Regions from separate parts of the Nitrosococcus watsonii C-113 genome, predicted to be linked through region 2. Evidence: predicted binding sites of a transcription regulator. Region 2 holds the regulator's gene; the other holds the start of a gene.
What was found. Region 2 encodes sigma-54, which starts transcription at its own class of promoters, with help from an activator protein. Its sites were predicted from a motif close to TGGCANGNTNCNTGCTT; they were not measured.

Region 1 (16,363 bases), 570 kb from region 2:
GACCGCTTTCCAATTGGTGTTGGAAGATGGCTTCGCGGTAAACATCCCAGCCCTCGTCAAAGGCTCCCTTGAAGGGCTCGCGCCACTTGGCCGGGGCCTGGTGCGGGGCATGCATCGCGCCGGGAGCGAAATACATGAAGAATGGCTTCTCTGGCGCGACCGACTCGGAGAACTTCATCCGCGAGATCGCCCGGTCGGCCATGTCTGTGAGCAGATGATAACCTTCCTCTGGAGTCTTGTCGGGCTCAACCGGCGTCGTGTTCTCGAAGAGTACCGGATAGTATTGGTCGGTTTCACCCGCGTTAAATCCGTAGAAATAATCGAATCCCAGCCCGGTCGGCCAACGGTCGAATGGCCCCGCCACAGTGGTTTCCCAATCGGGTGTGTTGTGGTTTTTTCCATACCACCAGGTGGTATAGCCATTGCCCTTGAGCACCCGGCCGATGGTGGCGGTCTGTTTCTGAATCAGGGTCGAGTAGCTCGGGAAGCCCGTCGCCCATTCCATCAAGTACCCATTGCCAGCGACATGGTGATTGCGACCAGTCAGCAGGGCGGCGCGGGTCGGACCACAGATCGCCGTAGTGTGGAAGCGCGTGTATTTCAATCCCTCGGCAGCGAGTTGATCCAGCGCCGGGGTTGGAATCTGGCCACCGAAGGTGCTCGTCTGGCCGAACCCAACATCATCGAGCATGATGACGACCACGTTGGGCGCTCCTTCCGGCGCGGCGACCGGTTCCTGCCAGTCCATTTCGGAAACTTTGTAGTTCTCGCCGATCTTGCCTTTGAATGGGGAAAGTGGAATCGGCAAGCGGGATCTGTCGGGCCATTCCGCAGCGAATAGGGAGAAGGATAGCAGTATAAAACAGCAGGCCGCCAGACCAGCGACTTGTGGGGATATGGTTTTCATTTTTCTCATGGCACTCGGGGGTTTAGTGTAGTTCGGATTATTTTGGCGTTGAATCTACAAGCAATGGAAGATTTAGCCAAGTGGCTTGGGTGCAGGTAAAATTATATTTATTATTTCCTTAAAAGTTTAAGGCAGTCCTTAGGCCAAAGGCCCAAGTGGTATCGGTACGGGGTAGGGCGGAGTCGATCATTTGGGCATCGAGGGTGACATGGAACCAGGGTGTCATCGCAATATTGTAAAAAATCTCGCCCCCGATCTCATTGCCCACCCCCAAACCACGTAGCAGATCTGCATCGCTCATGCCTACATAGTACATGCCAGCACCCCACCTATCCTGTTGGCGGCTTGGGAATAATCCCTTGCCTCCTAATCCACCGGCTCCATGCCATTTCACGGGATTTGGATCGCCATCGGAAACTCCGAACCGAGCAAATAAACCCCAGCCCTTGCTGGAGTCTCCTTGGAGATATTGATGGGCATTGTAATAAAATGCCCAGGTGTCACTATCAGTCGAAGGAATCGACTGATTTTGCAAAATACTCCCAATGAAGACCCGAGGGTCCTGAGCAATCTCAAGGCGGTTCCTGTTAATCCCATAGAGAAACCCGAAAACTTGCCCACCGGGGCGCTCGCCTAAGGTATGCTGGACACTCCATTCGGTGGAGAGGCTTGTCCCTTCATCCCGTTTAAAGGGATTCTCACCAGCAGCCTCCTCGCTATTGTAGGCGGATAAAGTCCCCGTAATGTTTTTTTGGGGTAAAAAGATCATCCCTCCACCCAAGGTTACAGTGGGGGTAGAAGCAGCTTCTACCGGTGACATCAGAAAGGCGAGGTTCAAGAAATGGGTGTTGGAGCGGGCAGATCCGGCGATTTCATTGGCATCACCATCAAGGGTGTTAAGCAGGCCCCCAAAAAACCCCCATTTTTCACTCAGGAACTGGGTAAACGTTAGCTCGGTTAGGGCTCCTACCTCTTCATCGAAACGGTCCTCGACGTTAGGAAACACGGCGTCGTTATTGATGGGCGAGACGGTGCCGGCACGCCGCACCACAGAGGTTCCAGCGCGTCCCCCCAGTCTTGCCTTAAAGAATCCACCCGGCCACCAACCAGCCTTGCCCGTATCCAGTTTCAACACCAGGTCTCCGGAGCCGGTATGACCAGTATCATCTTCATCAGAGAATTGCTGAAACAACGGTCCTTCAAGCCCTCCACCGGCTACTCCTTGGAAAGTGTAAGTGGCATCTAAATCCACCGTGAGCCCCCGGTTAGCCCATTGGTCGCGCAGCCCTCCCCAATGACCGGTAAGCTTTGGACGGGACCAGAAATTTCCCCCGAAAGTGGTATTGGGTGTAGTTAGTGTATCTGTGGCCGGCGTTTCAGCCGTTGGAGTTGTTGGCGGCGAGGACGAATCAGCGAGTGTGGATAACGATGCTGCCATCATTGCGCCGCCATACACAAAGACTATGGCGATCAGCCTGATTAGCCGTCCTTTTACGCCGGTAAGGTGTTGGTTCTCTCTTTTGGACAGCAGGCTATAAGCCAGCGCCAGCGGCTGGTTAACTAAAACCAGAAAATGCATTGTTGTTTACTTTTTTTATTGACGAGGGCATTTGTATCAAAATTTATTTCGTAAAAACAAAATTGTATCCTTTGAGTATTGCAAAGCGTAACTTAACACCGTACTAGAGTTAAAGGATATTTTTAAAAAGTCTTCCGCGCAAAGCGATCCTTTCATCGACTGGCCTGGGAAAAAATATGATTCTCTTTGTTTTTACTTAGAGCGTGTGGCCAATTAAGCCATATGATGGTAGCGGCGAGGTGTATGCCGCCGAGGAAGGAAGAAAATCTCTCTTGAAAAACTATGCCCTTGGGCTTCTCCTTTGATTCTGACGGGTGAAGTAACCAGCACCCTTGGAGCAAGCCCCTCTACTACGATAATTGGAGACAGAGGGGAGAGCTGTCATTGCTTCTTCTGCGCAGCGGCCAGGATAATTGGCGGCAGCCACTCCATTATTACGTACGACTACCATAATAATAAAAATTCCACTGTCGCCGGAAATCTTGACGAAGTGCGTCATGCGTTGGCTGATATCATCGCCGATGATAAACGGGCAAGCGAGGTAATCCAGCGCCTTAGAGCATTCCTGAGAAAACGGGATCTAGAGCGATCTCTCCTCGACCTCAATCAACTCATTGGCGAAACGATAACTCTTGCCGAGGGCAGCTTGGCAAAAAAAGACATTTCGATAAGGTTGAAATTGCTCCCGACCTCCCTTTTGTAGAGGGCGATTCCGTTCAGTTGCAACAGGTTCTTTTGAATTTGGTGTGCAACAGTTTCGAAGCCATGGGTAATGAAAAAAAACGTTCCTCGGTATTGATAGCGCGAACCTGCGGGAAACCCTAAAACGGGTGATGGTATCGCTCCGGGATACCGGCGTCGGGTTTGAACCAACGCTTACGGAGCGCATATTCGATCCCTTTTTTACCACCAAGTCTCAGGGTCTGGGAGTAGGACTGACCATCAGCCGTTCTATCATTGAAGCCCGTCATGGCCGCTTATGGGCAATTTCTAGCCCTGATCAGGGCACGATCTTGAATTTCACTTTACCAGTGGTCCGTGCGGATTAAGTTATCATTTCTATTCAACCGGGGGGCTGGTTGACTGATATTAGTTCAAAGTCCTATATCCTGCTGGTTTGGAATGTGCTAAATTTCCCTCTATCCGCTGAACTTAATAATAAGGAGAATTTCGATATGTCCACTAAAATACTGCTAAGCTTGTTTCTTGCCACCGGAGTGGCGCTGATGGGTTGCCAAAGCACAGGCGATACTTCCTCTAATCTGTCCGAGGCAGCCGAGATTGATCGCGAGGCGGTCGCAGCCCTCAAAACGCTTTACGAAACCTCCCCCTCCGCCAAGATGTTATCGACCCAGGCAAAAGCAGTTTTAATCTTCCCCACCATCACCAAGGCTGGTTTCATTGGTGCGGGAAAGTACGGTAAGGGCGCCTTGCGCGAGCACGGTAAAACGGTTGCTTATTACGATATCATCGCCGGTTCCTTTGGCTTTCAGGCCGGTGTCCAGAAATATAGCTACGCGCTTTTTTTCATGACCGATAAGGCTCTCAACTATCTTGATGCCAGCAAGGGCTGGGAGATTGGTACGGGTCCTAACATTGTGGTGGTCGATTCTGGCGTGGCCAAGAATCTTAGCTCGACAACCGCTAGGGAAGGCGTCTATTCATTCATTTTCGGCGAAAAAGGACTTATGGCGGGTATTGATCTGGAGGGTTCCAAGATTAGCCGGATTAATCCCTAGCTGCGGAAATTCTGGAGCTTGGAGGCTGCAAGACTCTAGAATCCAGAAATCCATGGTGGTTTTTGTTGTGCTGCTGGTGGTGCCGCTCAGGCTACTTCAAGGTTATGCCTCTCCGCTGCGGCGGGATGAGGCTCTCCCCTGGTATTGAGCGAGGAAGTGGGGATTCCCGATGCCACCACCCGAGAAGAGCCAGAGTCCATCAAAAGTGAGCAGGCCCGCCTGGCATCCATAAGCCATGAGGGTCTGCTTATGCTTTGATATTCCTCGTTATCTCCGACGGCACTGGATTTTTGATGGCTGGATAATCGTTGGGCAGCCCTCTCCAGTTTAAAACAGGCGGCAAATCCCGTCAGAAAATGCATACTAGGGTGGGTCTATCGCCAGCTATGTTTGCTCTGTAATGTCAGGCTGGATGTACTCTAGGTCCAGGTAAAACGTAATATCTTGAACACCGCCCAACGGGCTATTTTGCCTCTCATTCAATCCCAGGGCATAGAGTGATCTATCCCGATTTTTCATGCCGGTTCGGTAGGATAGAGTTGGTTTCGCCTAGCCTACATAACCTCTGAGTGCCATGCATAGCAACTGAACGAGATAGCCACTGCTCCTGGCGCAAAATAGAAAATAGCTTTGTAGAGAATAGAAAATGGCTTTGAGCGATGTAATGGGTCATCCTCAGCGGAGGCTGCTTTGCTCGGTATTACTGATCAATGCGATGATACTAACAGCAGGCTGTGCAGGCTTGGGAAAAGGTATCACCGAAGCCATCATCAGTAGAGGCCAGGAGGAAGCGCAACCCCTGGGGTGCGAGATACGAGGGCAGGCATTTACCGGCCTGGAAAACTATATGTTTCGCCAGGATGCCCTGCCTCCTCTCGGTACATTCAACGGTGAACGGCCCGCTCTCAAGGTGCTCATGGTTCACGGTATCGGTACCCACCAGCCAGGCTATGCTCTTGAACTTGCCGAGAATCTGGCCAAGGCCATGGATCTTGATGTTACCGCGGAAAACACCAAAGATTTGACCCTCCTTTCTCCCTCGCCCGAAGAATTTGCAGCGGTACCGAAATACCATCCTGATCCTATCGATTGGCCTGATGAGTTGGGTACCCTACGCCTGTATCGCTATTGGAACAAGGCGGGAACCCGAGAACTTCTTTTCTACGAACTAACCTGGTCGCCCATCTCCGAGCCTGAAAAGACGACTCTCATCTACGACTCCTCTGGCGAGTACGAGTATCGGCGCGCCAATATTAATCAGCAGCTAAAAGAATTCGTCAACAATTATACCGTTGACCCTCTCATTTACGCTGGCAATCTCCGCGAGCCCATCCAAGCTTCCGTGGGTCAGTCTATCTGCTGGATGTTTAATACCAAGTGGTCGGACTTTCCCCATGGGACTGCCGCCCGATGCTCAGATTTTGCCAGCGCGGGGATGGACATGGAGGATGACTATGTCATGATGAGCCATAGCTTGGGCAGTCGAATCGTGCTTGATGCCCTCAACCGTATGGCTAAACTGCTTACTTACCTCCCGGACATAGAAGGGATTAGAAAAGCTTGGCAAGAGCGGGAAATCCCTATTTTCATGCTCTCCAACCAGCTTCCCTTGCTCCAGCTAGGACGTGGCCCTCCGGAGATTGCGAACCAAACCGCCGAATACTGCAAACCCACGGGAAATCATTATGCAAAGCGATATTTCAGGGAGACCCGCTTTGTCGCCTTCAGTGATCCCAACGATATCCTAAGCTACGGCATCCCGCCAAGTTTTGAGGAGGAGTTTATAGATTCCCGCATCTGTCCTCGCCTGATCAATGTCCTTGTTAACGTTGCTCCTGCCCAGGATCTTTTTGGGCTGGGTGAATTGGCAAATCCTCTCGCCGCCCATGACGGCTATAAGCGTGACGAGCGGGTGATTGCACTGATAACCCGGGGGATCGGAACCACTGCAGCCGCTCCCGTGGTTAAGGAAAATTGCAAATGGATGGAAACACGGCCCGTTGAGAAAGCACCTTAAGCTATGGTTTTCCCGCCCCCGTATCGCGTTGATTAAGCAGACCTGGGCAGATACCACCTCGCAAGAAGAAAATAGCAGCTCTCCTTGCCCCCCAATATAAAAATGAAACCTAAATTTGTATCTTTATGCTACCCGTCGTGCTTACGGGAGAGTAACTAGAGTTTGATCGTGGCTGATTCTAATTTTGTTTCTATAAAACCTCATCAACCCAGTGACTTCACCGGCCCTTGCACTGGGTTCACTATTTCATTGCGCGGCCTCGCCAGGGGATCGTTCACCGTTTATGGAGAATTCCAATGTTAGTTTGTAATCTGAAAGGGAATACCTTGTTTCTGTTGCTGCTGGCCACAACAGTCTTAATATTTCCCATGATTCCTGGTAAAACGCAAGCCGATAGCGCTCAAGATTTAGCACAAGCAGTTCAGAATCCGGTTGCCTCTTTAATTACGGTTCCCTTTCAGAACAATATAGGTTTTGGTGCCGGTCCGGATGATGATGTCATTAATATTCTTAATATCCAGCCGGTTATCCCCGTCAAGATTGGCAACTGGAATATTATCAACCGGCTTATCATGCCTCTCATCTATCTGCCAGAAACCAGAATCGAGCTGCCTGTACAGCCGGGCGAACAGAGCGAGGTGCTTACTTTCAATAGTGAATTTGGCGTGGGTGATATTAATTACACGTCATTTTTGTCTCCTGCTCAGCCTGGCAAGGTGATCTGGGGTATCGGGCCGTCATTCAATTTTAATACGGCTACAGACGATCACCTGGGTAGCGGTAAATGGAGCGCGGGACCCTCTGTGGTTATCCTCACTCAGCCTTCGCCTTGGACTATCGGCGTACTTGCCCGCCAGCTATGGTCATTCGCCGGCGATGATGGGCGCAGCGGCGTCAGCCAGTTTCTCATGCAGCCTTTTCTTGCCTATCAACTTGGCGATGGTTGGGCTCTCAGTTCAGCGCCTATAATGACTTCAAACTGGAATGCAGATGGTGGTAATGGCTGGACCGTGCCCCTAGGTGGTGGCGTCAACCGAGTGTTTACCCTTGGCAAACAGCCGCTCAATGCCAGCGTACAAGCCTACTATAATGTAGAAAGACCAAAATTTGCTCCAGAGTGGACCTTGCGTTTACAGCTAAACTTGTTGTTCCCGAAATAAACGAGTTTATAATCATTGGAGATCAGGCTGATCTCATCATGAGTAAAGACAACTAGAGGCTGCTTTGGACGGTAACGATCTTTACACGCACAATAATCCATAATGGAAATTTGCACTGCCGATGTTCTGTTTAATTTAAAAAGCGTATAAGTTGTGCGGGCTGACTCTATAAGCAATAAAAAATAACCTGACATTGATACCGGGAGGCAACGACGATATGTCCAAGATCTGCAAAAAATTTGGCGTCATCGTGTTGATGATAGCGCTGGCCAGCGCCTGCGCGACGACGATTAAGGGCAGGAGCGATTATAATCCGGCGGTTAATTTCGCTGACTACCACACTTTTTCATGGATAGGGGATAGCCCTCTCATCAGCGCGCCGTCGGGCATGAATCCGATCAACGTACAGCGTATTATGGATGAGATCAGGCACGATCTGACCGCCAAGGGCTATCGTTTCGTCCACGATCAGACTGAGGCGGATTTTGTCGTCAGCTTCACGATCGGCACGCGGGATAAGATCAATATTGACTCATACCCAGCTGCTTATGGTGGCTACTGGGGCTGGGGCGGGCGTTACTATGGCGGTACGGGGATGATGGCGACGGATGTCGAAACCTATACCGAGGGTGTGCTAGCCATCGATATCTTCGATGTTGCTACCCACCAGCCAGCTTGGCATGGGTGGGCGGCGGAGCCGATTACGAACTCAGTACGTGAAAATCCAAGCCCGGTTATTGCGGAGGCAGTCGCGGCGATTCTCTCGAATTTCCCGCCGCAGCAAGCAGGCAGCTAAGCCGCAACCGGCCAGATACACACGGTGGTCCGAAAGGGCCACCGCGTTCTTTTTTCCCCTTGGAATAGAAGGGGCTGGGTAGATTCTTGCTAGCATCACCCAAGTGCAAACCACCCCAATAACAATAGAAACGCCGCCGGAAAGGCGCCTCGCGCCCACAAGTCTACCCGTTTGGCCATCAGGTCACGATTAGTGGCGGCAAGGTAGGAAGCCATGACTATACTTAACAGCGCTAGAAATACAAGTAAGGTACTGCTGACCGAGAAGTAATCCATACGGGTCATATAGGGCAAGCGGGGAAGCAAGCTTGCGATCACAAAGCGGTGGGCAATCAGGGTCAGTATGGAGCTAGTGGCAATCCCAATCCGCACGCCAATTTGGTCGCGCTCGAGCCAGAAGCCTGCCCAAGACATGGCCACTACCACGATTAGCGGCAGCAATACCTGCCAGATATAGTACCCCACATAGCGTTTGGCCTCGAAGTGAAAGACAAAGCCTGCCGTGCGGATTTCCGGGATAGGTTGATAGGGCGACGCCACCGCCTTGTAGCTTACAATTTTCCAGTCTGGCAGGGAGAGATCCTTGGCAATAGATCCGCCGATCAAGGTCGGATCAAATCGTGGAGCGTCAGGCACGAATTCCAGTTCGCCAGCGCCATAAGCAGTGGATGCGAAATGAATTGTAAAGCCGTGCTGGTCCATGGGAAAGTCTGTTAGTTTCAGTGGCTGGGACAGCTTTCCACTAAAACGCTGACGGTAGAAGACATTCCCATCGGGATCTACCTGAACGATTTCGGGCAGAGACTTCCATATCATCCCTTGCCGATTGGCGATTATTAACTGCGGATTCCAAATCTCTTCCAGATCAATCCGCCGAGACGCCCCTTGTGGGTTGGCAAGGCATTTATCTTTCCAGCGCAGGCGCAGATAAATATTCGCCGCAAAGTTTTGATTGACATCGTCAATAGCGTCGATGTCCAATATAAACATAAAGAAGTGGACCTTAGTTGGCTTTCTTCGTTGGTCCAGGCAGTTAGTTTTGAGCCCTTCTTTTGCCGCCGTTTCCTTGGCGGTTTTCTCCACCGCCTTCTCAACCTCTGATTCGGCCAACTTTTGCGAGTCTACGCCATCAGCGCAGAACCCGATGGCGGGCAGTAAAAATATAAAAGAGATCAAAGCCTGCTGAATAGCAGGTAAGGGGTTTCTTTTATTACTAATCGCCATCATGGGGCATCTCCCATTACTGTTATGCCAGATAGCTTATTATTAAGGTCCACTTCCGAACGATTTTATTGCTCTTCAAGGTTATCGAAGAAGATCGGAAGGGGAGATTTGGGATGGACGGTTTATCCTTTTCCAGCCTTCTCGGTTTCCTCGGATACCTTCCAGATGCTATCGAATGTTATATCCTTGGGGTGCATAAATAACAACCGGGAGGAGGTTATTTCAATGCTTCGACGGCTTTCAGGTAGTCCTCGCATACTAGTCTTTTCGCCTGATCGTCGCCCGCTTCTTTGAGGCATTGTTGGTATTTGTCAAGTAGCTCTAGTCTTCGTTCGTATACGGCTTCTTGAGCTTTGTAGGCCTTATCTTCAGAGCTTGCGCAGCCCGTTGTGAGCATGGTTGAGCCGAGACTCAAGAGCATCATAACCAGCCCCGTCAACGTAAAAGCTGATCGTGTTTTCATTTTGTGCCTCCTTTTAAATATTGATGACTTCAAAAAAACTGTTAATTATGCCAAACAGGCAAAAAAGTGCTAGTTGGTAACAACAATTACGCCCAATTACCCAAAACGCCGCTATCGAGTTGAAGCACTATCGGATAAGCGTGACGCCAGGGGTAAGGGATTGAAGAGTTGTCAGAGAACTTTGGCTCAGCAATGTGCGTTGTTCCCTAGGAGCTGGCTTGGGAAGCGCCGCTACGCGTAGGATGAATAGATCTCACCGGGATAGGGGCCAACAAGAGATTCCTCCGAGGGCATGCACTGCGCCCCCTCAGGCTAGGCAGGAAAAAATGGCAATTATTTCTCGCCACGGCCAAAGAGATTGCTGGTTTTATTGTATTATCCTCCGAAATATTTAGAGTTAGAAGCTGTGGTCAATATACTAGCGTTAGCATAAGGGAACCGGACCGGCTAGGATATACAACCAAAGGCTACTGTGATTGAAGGGAGGTGTCGGGAGTAGACTTCTGACAAACATATATTTAAATAACAAGAGGAAATTAATATGATTCCAACCTCGTTTAGGCCAAGCGTTGCGGTTGCGCGGCACTTGGCGGGATTGGCCGTTGCCGTGGCGCTATTTGCCAGTGCCGGGCCGTCAATGGCGCAGGATAACGACAAACAACCGAATATCCTTGTCATCTGGGGAGACGATATCGGTCAAAGCAATATCAGTGCCTACACTTTTGGCTTGATGGGTTATCGGACGCCTAATATCGACCGGATTGCCAAGGAAGGGATGATGTTTACCGACTCTTATGGCGAACAGTCCTGCACCGCTGGCCGGTCGAGTTTTATCACTGGCCAGAGCGTTTTCCGCACCGGCCTCTCCAAGGTTGGTATGCCCGGCGCTAAAATTGGCATGCGCGAGGAAGATCCGACCATTGCGGGTCTTCTCAAGGCTCAGGGTTACGCCACCGGCCAGTTCGGTAAGAATCATCTCGGTGATCGGGACGAACATTTGCCGACCAACCATGGGTTTGACGAATTCTTTGGTAATCTCTACCACCTCAACGCCGAGGAGGAGCCGGAGCAAGCGGATTATCCAGGGGATAGGGTGCTTGCTGATGGTCGCACCTTCCGGGAAGCCTATGGCCCCCGCGGTGTCATCAAGTCCTCGGTCGACGGCAAGGTCGAGGATACGGGGCCCCTGACTCGCAAACGCATGGAGACGGTGGACGATGAGACGGTGGCGGCCGCCATCGACTTTATCGAGCGTAAGCATAAGGAAGGAAAGCCCTGGTTTGTGTGGTGGAACGGCACCCGTATGCACTTCCGCACCCACGTCAAGGAAGAGTTGCGCGGCATCTCCGGCCAGAATGAATACGCCGACGGTATGGTCGAGCATGACATGCATGTGGGTAAACTGCTTGATTTGCTCAACAAGCTGGGGGTTGCCGATAATACTATCGTGTTTTATTCAACCGATAATGGACCACACATGAACACTTGGCCTGATGCGGCGATGACCCCCTTCCGCAGCGAGAAGAATACCAACTGGGAAGGTGGCTGGCGCGTGCCGGCGATGGTGCGCTGGCCAGGGAAGATTGAAGCAGGCGAAGTCTCTAACGAGATTATCCACCACATGGACTGGATGCCCACTTTCCTTGCCGCTGCCGGTGTGCCTGACATCAAGGAGCAACTGCGTAAAGGCGGCGTTGAAGCCATCGGGCGCGAATACAAAGTACATCTCGATGGTTATAATCTTCTTCCCTATCTGACCGGTAAGGCCGAGAAATCGCCTCGCCAGGAGATTTTTTATTTCTCTGATGATGGCGATCTGATGGCGCTGCGCTACCATGATTGGAAATTGGTCTTTATGGAACAGCGCGTCGAGGGTACCCTCCAAGTTTGGGCCGAGCCCTTCGTGCCGCTGCGCCTGCCATTGCTCTTCAATCTGCGCCGCGATCCTTATGAACGGTCCCAGAAGACCTCGAATACCTACTACGACTGGCTGCTCGATCATGCCTACATGCTGGTGCCGGCGCAGACTTATGTCAGCCGGTTCCTTGAAACGTTTGAGGAATTTCCACCGCGCCAGAAGGCGGCAAGCTTCAACCTTGATCAGGTCATGGAGAAACTCAACACCCCTCCGGGGGCACGATAGACAACTCTATGATTTATAAATAGACTCTTGTGGCGGGGCAAAGCGCCCCGCCGCCGCTTACTTAGTAAGAGCCGTACGCCTGGATAACCGTGATCCGTAACGGAAAGAGTATTGTTGTATTTCCCTTATCTCCCGTTCGCCCCGATTCCAAACCGAGGGGGCCGTTAATGGGTTCAAAAAGAAATCCTAACTGATACGGTTGCATATAACCTTAAATACCCGCTTCGAGTTGCCATAGCCGCAGAGACTGAAAGCGAATAGAAAGGGGCATAGTCCACACTAAAAGGAGGAGTTAATCACGCTTCGCTTTATAAAAATAACGGTGCTTGGCGGCATTGTGTTTCTTATTCCGATCGTTGTTTTCATTGCCGTTATTGACAAGGCCCTGGAGATCACGAATAAGCTAGCCGCCCCGCTAGCGAAAGTGTTGCCCGTTGATTCGATCGGTGAGCTTGCAGTGGTCCAGCTATTAGCCATGGGAATGCTTGTGTTGATCTGTTTCATCGCAGGCTTGGCGGCGAAGACGGTATCTGCCGGAAAGCTCGTGCAGTGGCTAGAAGCCAATATACTGGAAAAAGTACCTGCTTATACGCTTCTCAAGGCCAAAACGGAAAGTATGCTACGCTCTGACAATACTGAAAGCATGCGCACCGTTTTAGTGCAGTTCGATGATTCGTGGCAGCTCGCTTTTGAAATTGAGCGCATTGAGAGCGGGAAGGTTGTTGTTTTCTTGCCTGGATCTCCCGATCCTTGGTCCGGTACGGTATGTGCTGTAGCTGAAGATCGAATTACACCCCTGGATTTAACGGTTAAGTCCGTGACTAATGTAATGAAACGGCTTGGTAAAGGATCGGCCGAGGTATTGGGTGATGTCCTGCGCTCCGATGAAAATTAGGTCCTGGTTGCCAAGTAAATCACGACTGTTAGGTAAGGTAAGCCATGGCTTTACAGTTAAGTACTCCAGCGGGGGAGACTTCCTTGTCCCTTGGCTTGACTCCACTGGCGTGCTCCAAAAACATCTTCCTATTTCATTCATAGGTACTTAAATATAATACTGTACCTAAATGGGCTTCATCTGATGGGGGGCTATTAAGGCGTTTTTATTTTCAATTCGTACTCGTAAGTGCCGTGGTTGCCTTCAGTGAATTTGCGTTTCACTGTTCCAGTGCCTGTTGCACCTTCCCATTTGCCACTGCCACCAATAACTTCGAGCATGCCTTCGCCGCCTTTTGCCTTATTATGAAGATCGAAGGCGTCTTCATCGCTTTCGCGAAAGGTACAATAAGATTCGGTACTTAGCTCCCCTGCCGCAGTAATGTGCCCCAAGCCGGCGCAATCCCCAAAAATAAAACCACGTTCACTGGGCTCGATGGTTGCAATAGTTTCGTTGGTCAAGTGCAATATCCCATCGCCGTTAGCTAGCGGCATCAGTATCTGGGTTGCTTTGTAGGTTCCGGTGCCATGGTAGGTTACCGTCTCACCGGCGAGGAGATTTTCCGCGGCCAAAAGAGATATTATAGGGATAATTATTTTTAATTGAATTGGCATGTTTTTCTCCTGATGATAGCCTGCCTGCGTCCGTTTCTATTGGATCTCATAGTTACGTGCTTTCATACAGGTGACAAAAGCGCGTTGATAAGCCTCCGTTCCCTGAGCTTGCTGCTGAGCTAATTGCTGTTGCTGCTGCTGTTCCCACTGCTGCTCTTCATGCTGGCGTTCACGGCGTTTAATCCCCCCGAAGAGCGCTCCAGTAGCCGCGCCAATCGCTGCCCCTTTCCCTGCATCTCCCCCGATGGCGCCGCCCACGGCCCCCAATGCAGCGCCCCTGGCGCCGCCACCTACTATCCCGCTGCCGGAGGGGGCTGAATATCCACCCTGAGGTTGCGCAGCTGCTCGACTGGGATCAAAACCGCTTTGTTGCACCGCCCACTGACCACATTCTTCTTTATCTTTAGCCTGCTGCTCCTGAGTTTGTCCATCCTTAGGATAAGCGAATACCTGGGATTGGGCCGCCGCCGACTCTGCAAGCGCTAAACTTGCCAAGATAATAAAAAAGAAAGAAAATCTCTCTCTCCTATAGCCGTATTTATTCATAACTTCCTCCGTCATTGGTAGTTGCACTTCAAGGCGAAAGCCTGCCGATGCAACCAGTTGAATGCCTGCTGAAATGAGTCTGCCTCGCTAGAATCGGAGAATAGCTCCTGGATAAAAAAATGTCATCTTTCAATACATGCTCTCGAGGTCAACATGCCCTTGAGGTAAGCCCGAGCAAGGGCTACATCCATGCCGAGATATATCCGCGATGAGAGCCGTTAAACAGATCTTGGCTACCCTTACCCTTGGAGCCCTATTGGGATGGATGGCTCTCGCGATATCTTATTCGCCGCTTCAACCTGAATGGTTACGGATAGGGTTGGCCGTGCTTATACCCCTTGGTGCATTGCTAGCCTTCTTCAGGATGCAATCACGCCGATGGGTGGTTGCTGGAGTTCTGGTGGTGTTCCTGATGTTCCTGGTTTGGTGGCTTGCCATTCCTCCCTCCAACGAACGGCATTGGCAACCGGATGTTGCCGTGTTGGCCTTTGCTGAATTTCATGGCGATCAAGTTACCGTCCACAATGTCCGCAACAACCAATACCGTACTGAAACCGATTACACCGTTCGGTTTAAAGATCAGATTTTGGACCTTGCCCAGCTACGTTCACTGGACCTTTTTGTTTCCTATTGGGGGTCGCCGCTCATCGCTCATACTATTTTGAGCTGGGGTTTTGATGGGGATCAATACCTGGCTATCTCAATCGAAACCCGCAAGGAGATGGACGAGCAGTACTCGGCGATAAAAGGCTTCTTCAAGCAGTATGAACTTATCTATGTGGTTGCCGATGAACGCGACCTAGTGGGGCTTCGCACTAACTACCGGGACGAGGATGTGTATCTCTATCGCCTCCAGGTGTCTCCGGACACTGCCCGGCAGTTACTTATCAGCTATCTGCAGACTATCAACCAGCTCCGTGAGTCCCCGGAATGGTATAACGCGCTTACTCAGAACTGCACTACCGCTGTTCGTGGACACGTCTTGCCCCACGCACGGCACGCTTGGTGGAGCTGGAGGCTCTTGCTGAATGGTTATATCGGTGAACTTGCTTATGATCTTGGTGTTGTGGGCCAGTCACTACCCTTTCCCGTCCTCAAGGCCCAGAGCCGCATCAACGAGCAAGCAAAGGGAGCCGCTCATGATCCCAGCTTTTCGGTACGAATCCGGGAAGGGTTGCCCAACATGGATAATTCAAACTTTGAAGGAGATGCAATGTAGGGCTAAAGTCCTATAGCTTTAAGCACGTTTTTCAGATAATTATTGTTGCGCGTATAGAGGTTCTCCTCTAGTGGGAACCGCCTTGGAATCAGGACGGGAATGACTAAATCACCGTTAACAATCAGGAGATTACAATGAAAAAGGTAAAAAGCTTTATCGTTATGGGGGCGCTTGCTTTGGCTGTAACCAATGCCTGGGGCGCTGAGCACGCTGAAAATGTTATTGATTCTATGAGAAAAGGCTGCGATAAAGAGCTTAAAAGTTACTGTAGTGAAGTAACGCCTGGCGAAGGCCGCATACTGGCTTGCCTTTATGCCTATGGAGACAAGCTCTCCGGCCGTTGCGAATACGCGCTATACGATGGCGCAGCTCAGCTTCAGCGGGCAATCGGAGCGCTAAATTACGTGGCTAATGAGTGCAAGGCCGACCTAAAGGAACATTGCGCGGATATCCAACCTGGCGAGGGACGGTTGGCGGCATGTATGAAGGAAAATAAAAAGCACCTTAGCCCACGATGCCAGCAGGCCGTAAAGGATGTTGGATTAGAAGTAAAGTAAGCATCTAAGCAAAACTTCGAGGTATTGGAGCTGTGCGGGGTGGGTAGTGTGGAGGGCGAGGGGATAGGGAAGTCCCCAGACCGATTCGCCGGGAGGATGCGGCGCCCTTTATTTTGGGAAGAAAAGAGGCTTACTAAACGCCATTCCCCCGCTCCACTTTACTCTTATTGTTTTATACGGCAGGATTTAAGAATCAGTTTGACGGAAAAGCCTGTCTAAAATACCCTTCATAGCGTCATTGACCTTTCTGAAATCTTCCTTCTGGGAGAGCATCTCTTCTGGTTGCTGGATATATCTGCCCTTTATAAGTTCATTTCCACAATGTGCGATGATTTGTTGCACATTTTCTAATCCGACTTCAAGGTGAAACTGTAAAGCTAACACCTTCTTATTATAAATAAATCCCTGGTTATGACAGGCTTCGTTTTGGGCTAATCGGATAGCGCCCGATGGTAATTCAAAAGTA
Region 2 (16,363 bases):
AAGCCGAGGGTTCACAGCGGAAGACTTTGCCCGTTCCCACCCAGGTGGCCGCCTGGGGCGACGTCTTTTGCTTCGCATTAGCGATATCATGCACAAAGGTGAAGAAATACCAGCCATTCTAGAGAATGTACTGCTAAGCGCCGCTTTGCTAGAAATGACCCGTAAAGGGCTAGGAATGACGGCTGTCGTCAACGCGCAAAACCATGCCGTAGGAATCTTTACCGACGGTGATTTGCGCCGCGCCCTTGACCAAGGGATTGATGTCCATGCTACCCCGATTACCGAAATTATGACTGCTAATTGCAAAACCCTAGGCCCCAATCTACTCGCCGCTGAAGCATTGCAAATAATGCAGCGTTATCGTATTAATGCCCTCCTTGTAGTAGACACTGAGCAACGCTTAATCGGCGCTCTCAATATGCATGATTTACTTCGAGCCGGTGTCTTGTAAAAAATAATGGGATAAGCGCCATGCGTGAGGTATTTGCCAAAGCCTCGGCTATAAAACTTGCTCTTTTCGATGTGGATGGCGTACTCACCGATGGCGGCCTTTATCTTGACGATAATGGTCAGGAGTACAAAGTTTTTCATTCTCGTGATGGCCATGGCATGAAAATGCTACAACATACAGGCGTTAAAATTGGAATCATTACGGGCCGAACTTCCCGTGTAGTCGAATACCGCATGGAAAACCTTGGAATTACTTTGGTGTACCAAGGACAAAAGATTAAGCTCCCCGCCTACGAACATCTGCTTGAACAGCTTAACCTTCAACCCCATGAGACTGCCTATGTGGGCGATGATGTCGTAGATTTGGCTATTATGCGGCGAGTGGGGCTTGCCATCGCGGTCCAAGATGCTCATCCGCTCGTCAAGCAACACGCTCACTGGATTACTCCCCACCTCGGTGGCAAAGGTGCTGCGCGTGATGTCTGCGAGCTTATTATGGAGGCTCAAGGAACGCTTAAAGCCCAGCTGGAGAAATATTATTAAACTAACCCGCTTTTGGGGAATGGTGATACTAACGCTTATCGCTACTGTGACAGCCTGGGAATTATTACAGGAAGAATCCGCATATGCTCCTGGGGGCGATCTGAATAGACGCACCACCGATTACTTCATGGAGGAATTCACCTCGACGCTAATGGACCCACAAGGCCTACCTCTTTACCGGCTAGCAGGTACTCATATGGCCCACTACCTAGATAACGACACTATAGAGATTACGGCACCAGATGCCGTTTTTTATCAACAGGCTAAAGCCCGTTGGAAAGTCGTGGCCGAACAAGGGTTAACCAATAGCCAAGGTGATGAAATTGATCTTCTGGGAGAAGTTATTATTCACCAATTAGGAGCTGATTCAAAAACCATTAATATGAAAATATTAACCCGAAATGTACGGGTTAAACCACAAGCAAAGTACGCCGAAACCCAACAACCGGTCACCCTGCTCAATAGCTTCGGCAAAACCCACTCCATAGGTGCTCGAGTCTATCTAAAAGAGGGCCGTATAGAATTATTATCGCAGGTAAGAGGGAACTATGATCTGGCGCCTAAGCCTTAAATTAACGGCTGCTTGGTTTATCATCGGTAGCCTAAGTATTGAAACCGCCCTGGCCCTATCTAGCGATTCTGAGCAACCCATTCATATTGAAGCTGATCGAGGGGAACTTGATGACCGCGAGCAAGTTGCTGTTTATAGTGGCAATGTCCACCTCACCCAAGGAACCCTGCGAATTGACTCTGATACGCTTACTATCTACTACACGCTAGATAAAAAACTTGAAAAGGCCGTTGCCGAGGGGCAGCCCGCCTGGTATCGGCAACGGCCCGACAACAGTAAGGAGGATATCCGGGCCAAGGCGCTGCGAATGGAATACCATGCCGATACTACAACCATCCATCTACTGCAGAAAGCCCATATTTGGCAGGGTACAAACGAGTTCACGGGTGATCGCATCGTCTATAATACGGAACGTGATATTGTGAGGGGTGAAGGCTCCGAAACGGGAGTGGGGCGCATCCATGTGACGATACATCCGGCCGATGACGGCCCACCAACCAGCGAATCCACTCCTGAAAATACAACCCCTACCCCACTCTCGGAAAATGAAAAGAATGACCGCCAGCCATTCACGGATGGGAGAACCACGACTTGGCTCAAGCTGCGTACTGGTCCCGGTACCGAGTACCCTAAAGTAGCGCTTCTCCCGCCTCGAACTCAGGTGGCAATCTTAGGGCGGCAAGATAAATGGTTACACATTGCTATCCTTATCAAGGGCGAATCGGTCGAAGGCTGGAGCCATATAGATTTTATTCGATTGCCCGTCGAGCGTGAAGATAACCGCATCGCCCCATGAGCAAGCTGTCAGCCCATCGCCTTGCTAAGTGCTACCAATCCCGCTGGGTAGTCAAAGATGTTTCGTTAGAGATTTCAAGCAGTCAGATCGTAGGCCTGCTAGGCCCTAACGGCGCGGGTAAAACGACGTGTTTCTACATGCTGGTTGGCTTAATACCAGCCGATAGGGGGCTTATTTCTCTAGACCATCATGATATTACCTCTTATCCCATTCACCGCCGTGCTCGACTAGGGATCAGCTATCTTCCCCAAGAAGCCTCAGTTTTCCGCAAGTTGACGGTAGCCAACAATATTATGGCCATCGCGGAAACTCGACGGGATCTTACAAAATCGGCTCGCAAACACCTTGTGGACCAATTATTGCGCGAACTCAATATCACCCATATAAAAAATACCTTGGGCATGAGCCTCTCAGGCGGAGAGCGGCGGCGTGTTGAAATTGCTCGTGCGCTGGCGGTGGAACCACAGTTTATACTGCTAGACGAACCTTTTGCTGGTGTTGATCCTATTTCAGTGCTCGATATTCAGGGTATTATTAGACACTTAACAGAACGAGAGATTGGTGTTTTGATTACCGATCACAACGTCCGGGAAACCTTGGGAATTTGCCAATATGCTTACATTGTTAATGAAGGTGAAGTAATTGCTAAAGGTAAGCCCCAGGAAATCCTTGATAACGAGCGAGTAAAGGAAGTGTATCTGGGGTACAATTTTTATCTTTAACTTCTATTATGGTATGTTTCTTGCTAAATAATATATCGTAAGATAGATTGCAGTATAATGGCAGGCAAATCTCAGGCATGAAAACATCTCTTCAATTACGCCTTGGGCAGCAACTAACGATGACGCCCCAGTTGCAGCAAGCCATTCGTTTGCTGCAGCTTTCAACCTTGGAACTGCAAACTGAGATCCAACAGGCATTAGAGTCTAATCCACTGCTTGAGCAAAACGAAGAGAGGCAGGAGCCTTTAGAAACCGATGGCTTAAAGAACGAAGTTCTTGATCCTGAAGGCAGTGAGCTAACAGCTTCACTGGCCCAAGAGACAATCCCAGAGGAATTACCCGTAGACACTAACTGGAACGATATCTATGACAGCTCACCGTTGCCGGGTACCTCTGGAAGCGAATCCTCACCCGATCTAGAAAATCAGGACAAGGGGGGAGAAACCTTGCAAGAACACTTGCTATGGCAGGCACATTTGGCTACCACCAACGAGAAAGATTTTGCCATCGCAGCCACTATTATCGATTCGATTAATGAAGAAGGCTATCTATGCAGTACCTTCGAAGAAATACAAGCAAGCCTAGGAAAGGACATAGAGGTCGAGCTTGATGAAATCAAAACCATATTGCACCAGATACAGAATTTCGAGCCTTCTGGGGTTGGCGCACGTGACTTAGCTGAGTGTCTGTTGCTACAACTGAAACAGTATCCTCCCACTACCCCTTGGCTAAAAGAAGCCAAACTGCTCCTATCCCAACATCTCATAACACTGGGGAAACGGGACTATATGCAATTGATGCGGGTGATGAAATTATCGGAACAAGAACTACAAGCAGTTATCCATTTAATTCAATCGCTCAATCCGCGGCCGGGTCATCAAATACAGCCGAGTAAAACCGAATACGTCGTACCTGATATCTATGTCACTAAACACAAAGGCTGTTGGCAAGTCGAACTTAATCCCGATACCGCCCCGCGCTTACGGGTCAATGCTCAATATGCTAGTCTTATTAAACGGGCTGACGATAGTCTCGCTAACAGCTATCTCAAAAACCAACTCCAAGAAGCCCGCTGGTTTCTTAAAAGCCTGCACAGCCGCAATGAAACCTTACTTAAAGTCACCTGTTGTATTGTTGAGCGGCAGCAGGGTTTTTTGGAGCACGGTGAAGAAGCCATGCGTCCTTTAGTGTTACACGATATTGCGGAAGCGGTCTCCATGCATGAATCTACGGTTTCTCGGGTCACCACCAACAAATACATGCATACTCCACGGGGAATTTATGAGCTAAAATACTTTTTTTCCAGCCATGTGGCTACCAGCAGTGGGGGAGAGTGCTCCGCAACGGCTATCCGTGCTCTTATCAAGAAATTAATCGCTGCGGAAAAACCTCGCCAACCTCTAAGCGATAGTAAAATCGCCCAAACCCTGGCCGAACAAGGCATCAAAGTGGCACGGCGTACTATTGCCAAATATCGGGAAAACCTAAGCATACCCCCTTCCAACGAGCGAAAACGCTTGATCTAGATAACGGCAAACAAAATAGGGAGCAGCCCATGCAAGTCAATATCACTGGCAATCGCATTGAGATTACGCAAGCACTACGCAACTATATAGAAAATAAGTGCGAGCGTTTAGAACGCCACTTTGACCAATTGATTCACCTTCATATAGTCCTCAGTGTAGAAAAAATGAGGCAGAAAGCGGAAGCAACCCTGCATCTTAGTGGCGCCAATGTATTCGCCTCTGCTGAGGATGAGGATATGTATGCAGCCATAGATGATCTGACAGACAAACTAGATCGGCAAATAAAAAAACACCGGGAAAAGCTAACCGACCATCGCCGGAGCGAGGGCATAATAAAAAAACAGCAGCAAGGATAGGCCAACCAAGGTTATGCAAATTACCAAGCTCCTTGGTCCCGATCAAGTTGCTGCTGGCACCCTTGCAAGCAGCAAAAAGCGGGTTCTAGAACAGCTTAGTGAACTGCTCGCCCGAGGCGCGGATAACCTGAATTCAACGGATATCTTTGATTGCCTGCTTGCTAGGGAACGACTTGGCAGCACAGGTTTAGGACATGGAATCGCCATTCCCCATGCCCGCATGAAAGGCAATCAACACACGTTAGCGGCTTTAATCTGCCTAGACCAGGGAATTGATTTCGATGCCATGGATCAGCAGCCGGTGGATATATTCTGCGCTCTGCTGGTACCTGAAGAATCAACGCAAATCCACGTGCAATTGCTCGCCCGGTTAGCAGAAATGTTTCGTGATCCGGAGCTATGTGCCTACCTGCGGAAAGCTAAAGACCCAAATGTTCTCCTGGAAACTCTGAAAGAATGGGAGCAGAACTCCACTCCCTCGAATGTTGCTACCAAGTGAGATTGCAGGGCGTGAGCAACCCTAATGAAAATAAGATGACAAGCCACGGCGTACTGCTCATAATATTTGACTGTGGCGTTCTATTAACGGGAGAAAACAGCGTTGGTAAAAGCAGCCTAGCTCTAGAATTAATCAGGCGGGGGCATCGTTTAATAGCAGACGATGCCCCTCTCTTTCAACGCACGTCAGCGGCCCGATTAGTGGGTAGCTGTCCCCATCTATTGCAGGATTTTCTAGCTGTACCTGGTTTGGGGGCTATCAATATTCGTGCTATCTACGGCGAGCAAGCTATTGCCGTGCAGCACCTTCTTGATCTCGTCATCCACCTTATCCCTAGCAAACCCATCGAACCCCTCACCCGCAACCTAGGCCAGTGGGAGCGGTTAAAGGTGAAAGTACCTGAGATCACCCTGCCTCTAATGGGTACTATGCAGCCAGCCACAGTGATAGAAACGGCGGTCCAAGACCATCAACTGCGGATTAAAGGTTACGATGCATTACTTGAGCTGCAGCAGCGGCAACAAGAGCTACTCACCCCCCTCTCATCCAGGTAAAAGCAGGAGAGCGCCTTAGGGATTTGATCATTTGATGAAGGAGAACCGGCAAAGTACTCATGAAATTGCTTATTATCAGTGGTGTATCAGGATCAGGCAAAAGTATTGCCCTCCACGCCTTAGAAGATCGGGATTACTACTGCATTGATAACCTGCCTATTTACCTCCTTCCCACCTTTGCCAAGAAGATGCAGCAGGACGCCCGCCAGCTCCGTGCCGCCGTCGGTATTGATGCCCGCAATCTTCCTCAGGAATTACAGCAGTTTCCGCAGATTCTGGAGGAAATAGAAAAGGCGGGAATCCACTGCCATATCATTTTCCTTGATGCCAGTGATGCGACGCTTCTTAAACGCTTTAGCGAAACTCGCCGCAAGCATCCACTGAGCCATATTCCCCTAGCCGAGGCAATTCGCTGCGAGCGGGCCTTATTAGAAACCATTGCTGAAAAGGCCGATCTCAGGATCGACACTACCTGTACCACAGTACATCAACTCCGGGACTTAATCAGTGAGCGGATTGACGACAGCGTACGTCCAGGGATGTCGCTACTATTCCAATCTTTTGGCTACAAACATGGGGTTCCCCTCGACGCTGACTTTGTGTTTGATGTTCGCTGTCTTCCCAACCCCCACTGGGAACCTCATTTGCGTCCTTTAAGTGGTCGTGACTCAGAAGTAATTGCCTACCTCAAGCGTCATAAGACAGTCACCCAAATGCAGCGGGACTTGATTACCTTCCTACAACATTGGCTGCAGCGGTTTCAAAACACCAATCGCAGTTACTTGACTGTGGCTATCGGATGCACAGGGGGGCAGCATCGTTCAGTTTATTTAGCCGAGCAGCTCAAAGCCCATTTCCACTCCTTGCATGCTCGAGTACTTTGCCGCCACCGGGAGTTATCATGACCGTTGGCGTGCTGATCATCACTCACGGCAATATTGGCTCATCCTTATTAGATACGGCCAATGACATGCTGGGAAGCTGTCCCCTCCAGCTCAAAATACTCCGAGTTACCCGTGCTTCTCACCCCGATGCCTTACAGCGGCAAGCAAAAGAGATGATAAACTGCCTGAACATGGGCCAAGGAGTTTTGGTGCTCACCGATATGTACGGTTCCACCCCCAGCAATATCGCCTGCTACGTGGCGAATGAACAGCAGGTGCAGGTCGTTACGGGTCTGAACTTACCGATGCTAATACGGGTGCTAAATTACCCTCGTTTGAGCCTCACTAAACTGACAGAAAAGGCAGTAAGCGGTGGGCGTGAAGGAGTTTGCGCCTGCCCCACCACAATGAGGACACAGGATGACACAAAATGAGGTGACTATTATTAATAAACTGGGACTACATGCCCGCGCCGCAGCCAAATTCGTCACGCTAGCATCACGCTTTAAAAGCGAGATACGTATTCAACGGGGAACAAAGGAAGTCAATGGAAAAAGCATCATGGGGGTAATGATGCTAGCCGCCTCTCAGGGAACGCGCCTGTCTATTGTCGCCTCGGGGCCAGATGAGAAGGAAGCGCTAGAACAGTTACAGGCGCTGGTCAATAAGCGATTTGGAGAGCATGAATAATAGCAAGCCCCATCCTCTTATTAGGGGACAAAATTGCTTTAGGGTCTTGCAATGACCCTTGAACTGCATGGGATCGGTGTCTCCCGAGGCGTTGCTATCGGTAAAGTCCATATGCTTTCCCGCGATCAACCCGAAGTCAGTGAGTACATCCTGCCATCGAATCTTATCGAAAGTGAAGTTCAACGGTACCAAGCGGCACTGGCTACTGCCAAGGTGCAGCTACAGTCTATCCAAGAGCAAATTCCGAATAATATCTCGACCGATATCGCTGCTTTTATCAGCACCCACCTGCTCATGCTCGAAGACAAAGCACTGGCTACTGTACCTGTGGAACTTATAATAACCAGGCACTGCAATGCCGAATGGGCGCTTAAACTACAGCGTGACGCTCTGGTCAGCGTCTTTGATGAAATGGACGATTCTTATCTTCGTACCCGCAAAAACGATGTAGATCATGTCGTTAACCGCATTCTACGCACACTCACTAATCAGGAAAGCCCCTACCACGAAGCCCCTAGCGGCCGCCTTAAAGGATATATTTTATTAGCCGACGACTTAACCCCGGCGGATATTGTCCTGATGCAGCAACAGCAAGTAGGTGGTTTTGCCACTGAACGTGGCGGTGCTAATTCTCATACCAGTATTCTTGCTCGTAGCTTGGGTATTCCTGCTATCGTTGGCCTACGCAGCGCACGCCGTTACATCCAAGATGATGAATTACTCATCATCGATGGCGGACAAGGAATCTTGCTTGCAGGAGTCGATGACTCCCTTATTAAGAAATTTCAGCAAAGACGGGCCAACCAACAACACCGGTTAGCAGCTCTAGCAGCATTTCGGAGTCAGCCTGCGGTTACCCTTGAAGGACAACCCATTACGCTGGAGGCTAACATTGAATTGCCGGAAGATTTACCTCTCGTGGCTGATTCTGGCGCCGAGGGAATCGGCCTCTACCGCACTGAATTTTTATACATGAATCGTACTACTCTTCCCGACGAAGAAGAACAGCTAAAAGCCTATGCGCGGGTGGTGGAAGCCATGAAGGGAGGACCGGTAAACATTCGTACGGTCGATCTGGGTGCTGACAAGACGGTGGATGGAAGCCATAGTAATGCCTCGATTGCCACTAACCCCGCCTTAGGACTGCGTGCTATTCGCCTATGCTTGCGAAAACCAGGGCTATTTCGCCCCCAATTACGGGCCATTCTCCGGGCCTCGGCACAGGGTCCCGTGCGGTTGCTATTACCGATGATCTGCACCCTCCAGGAACTGACCCAGGTCATGGCATTATTAGAGGACTGCAAACGGGAACTTAAACACCAAGGACTGAAATATGACCCCGCCTTGCCAGTAGGCGCTATGATTGAAGTTCCCGCTACGGCTATTTGTGCCGAGGCTTTCGCCCGCCACCTGGATTTCCTTTCCATCGGTACCAATGATCTCACTCAATATACGCTTGCCATTGACCGTATTGATGATGAGGTGAACTACCTCTATAGTCCCTTGCATCCAGCAGTCCTGCATCTCATCCATCACACCATCGCTGCCGGAGAAAAAACAGGCACGGCAGTCTCCCTCTGCGGAGAAATGGCGGGAGACATTCACTATACTCGACTGCTGTTAGCGTTAGGATTGCGAGATTTTAGTATGCACCCCGCCTCCCTATTGGAGGTCAAACAGGTGATTACCGAAAGCGATCAACGCAAGCTAAAGAAATTAACTCAGCAGATTTTAGAATGCTGCGATCTCTCGGAAATGCAAGTGCTATTAGAACAAATTAATGAAGACCTACCCAATTAATTCCTCTTAAGAGCAAACACCTTTTCCTCTAATCCATTAAACTCGCTTCTCCAAATTTTTACTCTGCTTAAACTATAATGGTGTCCAACTCCTCCCATCCCTCTGTAGAATATAAAATACTTCAAACCTGTTTCCTCTATCCTCATTAATTCAATACGAGGAGTTACTCATGCTGCAATCCACCTCCCCAGGAAGGGGAAACGAGCACTTAAATGCCCTGGCAGCGGCACTTGAAAGCGGCCGCATGGTGCGCCTACGGCGCCTGCTCAGCAGCCTGCATCCTGCTGAAGTTGCTCATTTACTAGAGTCACTGCCGCCCTCAACCCGGCATTTAGCCTGGCGGTTCGTGAGCACCGACCATCGGGGTGAAGTTTTAAGCTATGTTGGCGATGAGGTGCGTTCCGATCTCATGGACAATATTGCGGTAGCAGATCTGGCTTCGCTGACAGAGGACCTGGACCCCGACGATTTGGCTAGCATTCTTCGGGATCTGCCCGAAGCAGCAATCGAACAGGTTTTGCATACTATGGATGCTCAGAATCGGCACCGCTTGGAAACCGTACTCTCCTACCCGGAAGATACCGCAGGCGGCCTCATGAATACCGATACCATCACCGTTCGCGCTGATGTCACCCTAGATGTCGTCCATCGCTACCTGCGTCTCCTAGGAACGCTACCCGACGCCACAGACAGCTTGTTCGTCGTGGACCGGGAAGATAAATACCAAGGAATATTACAGCTTACTACGCTGCTAACGCGAAAACGGGAACTGACAGTAACGGAAGTAATGTCCCATGGCGTAGAAAGCATTCCTGCCTTGCTGCCTGCTGCTGAGGTAGCCCAACGCTTTGAGAAACAAGACTTGATTTCGGCGCCTATTGTGGATGAGAAGGGAAAATTACTGGGCCGAATCACTATTGATGACGTGGTTGACGTGATTCGAGACGAGGCGGATCGCTCCTTGATGAATATGGCGGGATTTACTGAGGATGAGGATACATTTGCCCCGGCGCTGATCAGCCTGCGGCGACGTTCCCTCTGGTTGGGGATCAATCTGATGACCGCCTTCCTCGCAGCCTGGGTTATTGGACTGTTTGAGGCAACTATCCAGAAGCAAGTGGCCCTGGCGGTACTCATGCCCATCGTGGCCAGCATGGGAGGCATTGCTGGCAGTCAAACGCTTACCTTGATCATCCGCGCTACTGCCCTTGGCTATCTTAATCAAAGCAATATCCGCTGGCTTCTAGGCAAAGAGCTAGCCTTGGGAGCCCTTAATGGTCTCCTGTGGGCAGCGGTCATAGGCGTAGTCTCTGCTATCTGGTTTGAAGGAATTGGATTAGGTATTTTGATTGGGTCCGCCATCATTATCAATCTAATTTTCGCTGCCCTTTCAGGGGTTGTTGTTCCGCTTTTTTTACGGCGGATAGGGGCTGACCCGGCCCTGGCTGGAGGCGTCCTCCTTACCACCATCACCGATGTAGTGGGCTTCATGGCCTTTCTAGGGTTTGCAACGCTTTTTTTAGTTTGACTAAGAACCTAATCTAGGGTTAGGGAAATAATGGCGCTATAAAACTACTCTGGTCCTTGCCTATTGCCGGCCTTTTGCCCCCTTCCTGGTCTGAAGGCGGTCCGAAGCTTATGGCGCCATTCAGGGCCAGGAAAACCAAACGATCAATGTTTTAAAGGAGACATTATCTATCCCCCGTTCCCTCCTTAAGTCCTTGTAAGGTGAGTAAGATCAGACCGAATAGCCTCTACCGAGCGCTTAAATTGCCCTTGTTCTTCTTCGGTCAGGGGTAATTCCACAATACGCTCTAAGCCGTCCCCTCCCAGGATGCTGGGAACTCCCATCGCCACTTCGTTTTCACCATACTCGCCTTCCAGGATCGCCACGCAGGGTAGGATACGCTTGCGGTTATGGCGAATTGCATCGACCATCCCTGCAATAGCTGCTGCTGGTGCATCGTAGGCGCTGCTGGTCTGCCGCAGGCGGAGAATTTCAAAGCCTCCATGGCGAGTTCGATCGATAATTTTTTCAATGACCTCTTGCTCAAGGAAATGAGTCAAGGGTATTCCACCAATCGTTGTGTAGCGAATAAGCGGCAGCATGGTATCCCCATGCCCGCCTAGTACCATCGCCGAAATGTCTTTAACTGATAAACCCGTCTCGCCGGCAATAAAACTGGCCATCCGTGCCGAGTCCAATACGCCTGCTTGGCCAAATACCCGCGCTCGATCCCAACCGCAGTGACGCCAGGCATGATAGGTCAGTACATCCACAGGGTTAGTTACAATCATCACTAAAGATTGCGGGGCAAAACGCATCACGTTATTCATGATGTCGGTAATAATGGGAAGATTAGAATCCAAAACATCAGAACGGGACATCCCTGGTTTTCTTGGCTTACCCGCCGTGATCACAACTAAATCCGAGTCTGCAATTAACTCATAGTTAGTTGAGCCCGTTACCCAAGCATCAAAACCAAATAAGGGTGCTGATTGTTGAATATCCAGAGCAGCCCCTTGGGCGACTCCCTCTTGTACATCAAGTAACACCAATTCTTGGCAAAGCTCATTTTTGACAAGGAACTGAGCCGTTGCTTCACCTACCCGACCCGCGCCTACAATGGTGATTTTCTTTATCGCCATGGTCTACTCCTCCATTTCGGCTAGTTAGATTAGATCAAATTCTAGTCCCTGGACAGGCTCCTGTCCGAGTAAATGCCGATCTGATTTTGTATTGGTACAATAACTCATCATTATAAATAGCGTAGATCTTTCCTTTCCATGGTGTTTAATCTTTGTTTAGTCCAGCACACCAACCGCTGGATTTTCTCCTAACTCATGCAAATAAAAACTCCTACGCCTCCCTACTGGCGCCTCTCCGGGTTCTATTTGTTCTACTTTGCAACGCTAGGTGCGCTGCTCCCCTATTGGAGCCTCTACCTGCAGTCTCTAGGATTTGCTCCCCAGAAGATTGGCGAACTCATGGCTCTACTTATGGCGACTAGGGTTTTAGCGCCTAATATCTGGAGCTATATTGCCGATTATAGCGGCAAACGTATGTTGATCGTCCGTATGGCCTCTTTGCTGGCCGCTCTTGCCTTCAGCGCCGTGTACCTAAATCACGATTATTGGACTCTAGCAGGGATAATGGTGGTCTTTAGCTTCTTCTGGAATGGAACATTAGCCCAAGTTGAAGTCACTACCCTAACTCATCTTGGAAAGAAAACCCACCATTACAGCCGGATTCGCCTCTGGGGTTCGGTGGGCTTTATCCTCAGCGTGGCATTACTTGGCGCTATCTTGGATCGTGCGAGTATAGATCTTTTGCCGACCGTAATTTTGACCTTAATGGCTAGTATTTGGTTAGTGAGCCTTACGGTGCCAGAAAGTAACATGAATCTCCCTCGCAAAGATTGCCGCTCCCTGTGGGAAGTGTTGCAAAAACCGGAAGTTCTGACCTTCTTCGCGGCGGCTTTTCTGATGCAAGCCAGCCATGGCCCCTATTACACCTTTTATACCCTATATATGGAAGGATATGGTTACAGCCGTAGCCTCATCGGTTATTTATGGGCCCTAGGAGTCATCGCCGAGGTAGGATTATTTCTTATTATGCACCGTTTGCTGCTAACATTAGGCGTCCGCTGGATGCTGCTCGGGAGCTTGCTGCTTGCAAGCCTCCGTTGGCTGCTAGTGGGCTTATTCCCCACCCAATTTTCCTTGATGGTCTTTGCGCAAATCTTGCATGCCGCCACTTTCGGTTCTTTCCACGCCGCGGCCATCGATTGGATTCACCACCGCTTTACCGGTGCCCACCAAGGCCGAGGGCAAGCTCTTTACAGCAGCCTTGGCTTTGGCGCAGGGGGAGCTTTTGGAAGTTTTTACAGCGGTCAGCTATGGGCCGTGGAACCTCGCAGCGCCTATCTAACTGCCGCTGCCATTGGGATTGCCGCCTTTTGCCTTGCCTATCCTATCATTAACCGTCCGCCAAGATAGGTCGAGCCCATAAAAAAAGGGCGGAGTTTAGCCCACCCTTTTTTTCTTGAGTACTTCTATCCAAAATCCCCTATGCCTTAGAAATTAAGGATAAAGGTTAATTAATGCTTAGTTAACCCTGGGGTCCAGTTCCCCGCTAGCATAACGCTTAAACATGGCTTCCAGGGAAAGCGGTTTAATCTTAGAGGCATGCCCGGCACAACCAAAAGCTTCGAAACGGGCCTGGCAGATATCCTTCATAGCCGCCGTTGATGCCTTAAGGTATTTACGAGGATCGAAGTTTTTCGGATTCTCAGCTAAATTCTTGCGGATAGCACCGGTTGAGGCAAGCCGCAGATCCGTATCCACATTAACCTTTCGCACTCCATGCCGAATTCCCTCTTGAATTTCTTTTACGGGCACGCCGTAAGTTTCACCGATATCACCGCCAAACTCATGGATGATCTTCAACCAGTCCTGGGGCACGGAGCTGGAACCATGCATGACCAGATGAGTATCAGGAATACGGGCATGGATTTCCTTAATTCGCTCAATGGCTAAAATATCGCCCGTTGGAGGCCGGGTAAATTTATAGGCTCCATGGCTAGTACCAATGGCGATAGCTAAAGCATCCACCTTCGTTTTTTTAACAAAATCCGCAGCCTCCTCGGGATTAGTAAGTAATTGATCATGGCTAAGCTGGCCTTCAGCGCCCGATCCATCTTCCTCGCCCGCCATACCCGTTTCCAGAGACCCCAAGCAACCTAGCTCGCCTTCCACGGAAACCCCGCCGCTGTGGGCCATATCCACTACTTGCCGGGTTACATTGACATTGTATTCGTAACTTGACGGAGTTTTCATATCTGCCATCAACGAACCATCCATCATTACCGAACTAAAACCAGACTGGATGGAACGCAGGCAAACCGCAGGCTCCGCCCCGTGATCCTGGTGCATGCAGATTGGAATGTGAGGGTATTGCTCTACCGCCGCCTCAATCAAATGGCGTAAGAACGGTTCGCCAGCATAGGAACGAGCCCCCGCCGAAGCTTGCATGATGGCGGGGCTATCAACGGCATCGGCCGCTTGCATGATTGAATGAACCTGCTCCATATTATTGACGTTAAAGGCAGGAATACCAAAGCTATGCTCTGCGGCATAATCAAGCAATTGACGCAAGGTTATTAAGGCCATATTTTTTCCTCATACAGTTAGCGACATAATCTGATGTTAAATGACGATTTTTATTCATATTCTTTAAAGGACTATCTTAATAGATAGTTTGAATAATTTTTAACCGCCGATAGCATGAAGGCTATCATTTTCTTTAATTCGTGCCCCCAGGTTCTACCATATTACCGACCTGAACAACTTTCAGCGCGTTAGTGCCTCCCTGCACACCCGTAAGATCCCCTTTGGTAATGATGACCCAATCTCCATCCCGTACCGCTCCTCGGCGTTTTAATTCACCGATTGCCTCGCGGTGAATAAGCACATGGTCGGAAGAATCCATGGCAAAACTTACCGGGCAAACACCGCGATACAGGGTTACCTTTCTACGCGTCTCCACATGCCGCGTCAAGGCATAAATAGGGATAGCGGAACTGATACGGGACATCCATAGAGGGGTAGAACCGGACTCGGTAAGTGCTGCGATTGCCTTAATATCAGAATGATTAGCCAAATACATGGCAGCCATCGCAATCCCCTCATCCACCCGGCTAAAATGGGTACTAATGCGATGACTAGAGACGGTGATTTGGTATTGCTTCTCCGCTTCACGGCAAATCCGATCCATTGCTGCAACCGCTTTACCTGGAAAATCTCCTGAAGCTGTTTCAGCCGAGAGCATCACCGCATCCGTGCCATCCAAAACTGCATTGGCAACATCAAACACTTCAGCCCGGGTGGGGATGGGGTTTGTAATCATTGTCTCCATCATCTGGGTGGCCGTAATCACAACCCGATTCATTTTCCGTGCTAATTGAATGATGTTTTTCTGCACTGGAGGCAAAGCTGCATCTCCAATTTCAACGCCAAGATCTCCCCGTGCTACCATAACTGCCTCAGAGGCGGCAATCATCTCTTCCAAAGTATCCAAGGCTTCGGCGCGCTCGATTTTCGCTACAATTCCGCCCCTTCCACCAGCAGCCTGAAATAACTCCCGGGCCTCGTTTAAGTCGGCGGCACTACGAGGGAAAGAGACTGCTAAGTAATCTGCCTGCATCTCAGCAGCGCATTGGATATCTTGGCGATCCTTGGCAGTCAGTGCCTTGGCCGAAAGCCCCCCCCCTTGGCGGTTAATACCTTTGTTGTTTAACAAAATACCACCAATCACCACGCGGCAAACGATCTTCGAGCCTATGACATCTTCAACCCACAGGACAATCCGGCCATCGTCTAGGAGTAAAGTATCGCCTCGATTGACATCATTCACCAGCGCTTTGTAGGCAACCCCTACTTGGTTTTCATCACCCGCAGTCTCCGGCAGGCTAACGTCTAGGATAAAATGGGCCTTATCCTCCAAGTTTGCCTTACCGGCTTTGAACTTGGCGATACGGATTTTTGGCCCTTGCAAATCGGCCAGTACGCCTACCTGCCGCCCATAGGCTTGAGCCCGATTCCGTAGAATCTCTGCTCGCTCCCGGTGTAATTCATGGGAACCATGGGAAAAATTCAAACGAACCACATCCACTCCAGCTTCGATAACCTGGTCTAAGACTTTTGGATCATCTGTTGCCGGACCTAGGGTTGCGACGATTTTAGTTCGTCTTTGCATAGTTTTTGCGAGGTCCTCCCCGATACTGTTCGCAACCGAGCAAAACCCTCGAGAGTGCTAAAAACAGCATGCTGGTTATTGGCTGGCTCGTTCTTCAAGAATGGCAACCGCAGGCAGTTGCTTTCCTTCCAGAAACTCCAAAAACGCCCCTCCACCGGTGGAAATATAAGAAACCTGATCGCCTACTCCATATTTCGCTACAGCGGCTAAGGTAT

Region 1: the regulator sigma-54 is predicted to act here: its motif matches at 3,600-3,616, upstream of NWAT_RS04130 (lipid-binding SYLF domain-containing protein).

The regions. Positions count from the first base shown of each region.
Region 1 is NC_014315.1:867,049-883,411, forward strand. It holds gene NWAT_RS04110 (arylsulfatase) at 1-907, opposite strand, end outside; gene NWAT_RS04115 (carbohydrate porin) at 1,026-2,486, opposite strand; gene NWAT_RS16940 (hypothetical protein) at 2,977-3,189, shown strand; gene NWAT_RS04125 (ATP-binding protein) at 3,320-3,535, shown strand; gene NWAT_RS04130 (lipid-binding SYLF domain-containing protein) at 3,662-4,225, shown strand; gene NWAT_RS17745 (hypothetical protein) at 4,328-4,462, opposite strand; gene NWAT_RS04135 (hypothetical protein) at 4,872-6,242, shown strand; gene NWAT_RS04140 (hypothetical protein) at 6,539-7,402, shown strand; gene NWAT_RS04145 (DUF4136 domain-containing protein) at 7,620-8,198, shown strand; gene NWAT_RS04150 (ligand-gated ion channel) at 8,294-9,424, opposite strand; gene NWAT_RS04155 (hypothetical protein) at 9,639-9,884, opposite strand; gene NWAT_RS04160 (arylsulfatase) at 10,426-12,027, shown strand; gene NWAT_RS04165 (DUF502 domain-containing protein) at 12,365-12,922, shown strand; gene NWAT_RS04170 (hypothetical protein) at 13,117-13,575, opposite strand; gene NWAT_RS04175 (glycine zipper domain-containing protein) at 13,612-14,121, opposite strand; gene NWAT_RS04180 (Lnb N-terminal periplasmic domain-containing protein) at 14,330-15,340, shown strand; gene NWAT_RS04185 (cysteine rich repeat-containing protein) at 15,475-15,897, shown strand; gene NWAT_RS04190 (type 1 glutamine amidotransferase) at 16,084-16,363, opposite strand, start outside.
Region 2 is NC_014315.1:294,986-311,348, reverse strand. It holds gene NWAT_RS01480 (KpsF/GutQ family sugar-phosphate isomerase) at 1-451, shown strand, start outside; gene kdsC (3-deoxy-manno-octulosonate-8-phosphatase KdsC) at 472-993, shown strand; gene lptC (LPS export ABC transporter periplasmic protein LptC) at 1,013-1,564, shown strand; gene lptA (lipopolysaccharide transport periplasmic protein LptA) at 1,542-2,360, shown strand; gene lptB (LPS export ABC transporter ATP-binding protein) at 2,357-3,082, shown strand; gene NWAT_RS01455 (RNA polymerase factor sigma-54) at 3,160-4,608, shown strand; gene hpf (ribosome hibernation-promoting factor, HPF/YfiA family) at 4,638-4,964, shown strand; gene NWAT_RS01445 (PTS sugar transporter subunit IIA) at 4,978-5,463, shown strand; gene NWAT_RS01440 (HPr kinase/phosphorylase-related protein) at 5,499-6,017, shown strand; gene rapZ (RNase adapter RapZ) at 6,077-6,922, shown strand; gene NWAT_RS01430 (PTS sugar transporter subunit IIA) at 6,919-7,335, shown strand; gene NWAT_RS01425 (HPr family phosphocarrier protein) at 7,322-7,591, shown strand; gene ptsP (phosphoenolpyruvate--protein phosphotransferase) at 7,643-9,391, shown strand; gene mgtE (magnesium transporter) at 9,561-10,919, shown strand; gene mdh (malate dehydrogenase) at 11,105-12,040, opposite strand; gene NWAT_RS01405 (MFS transporter) at 12,236-13,390, shown strand; gene fba (class II fructose-bisphosphate aldolase) at 13,499-14,563, opposite strand; gene pyk (pyruvate kinase) at 14,697-16,148, opposite strand; gene NWAT_RS01390 (phosphoglycerate kinase) at 16,224-16,363, opposite strand, start outside.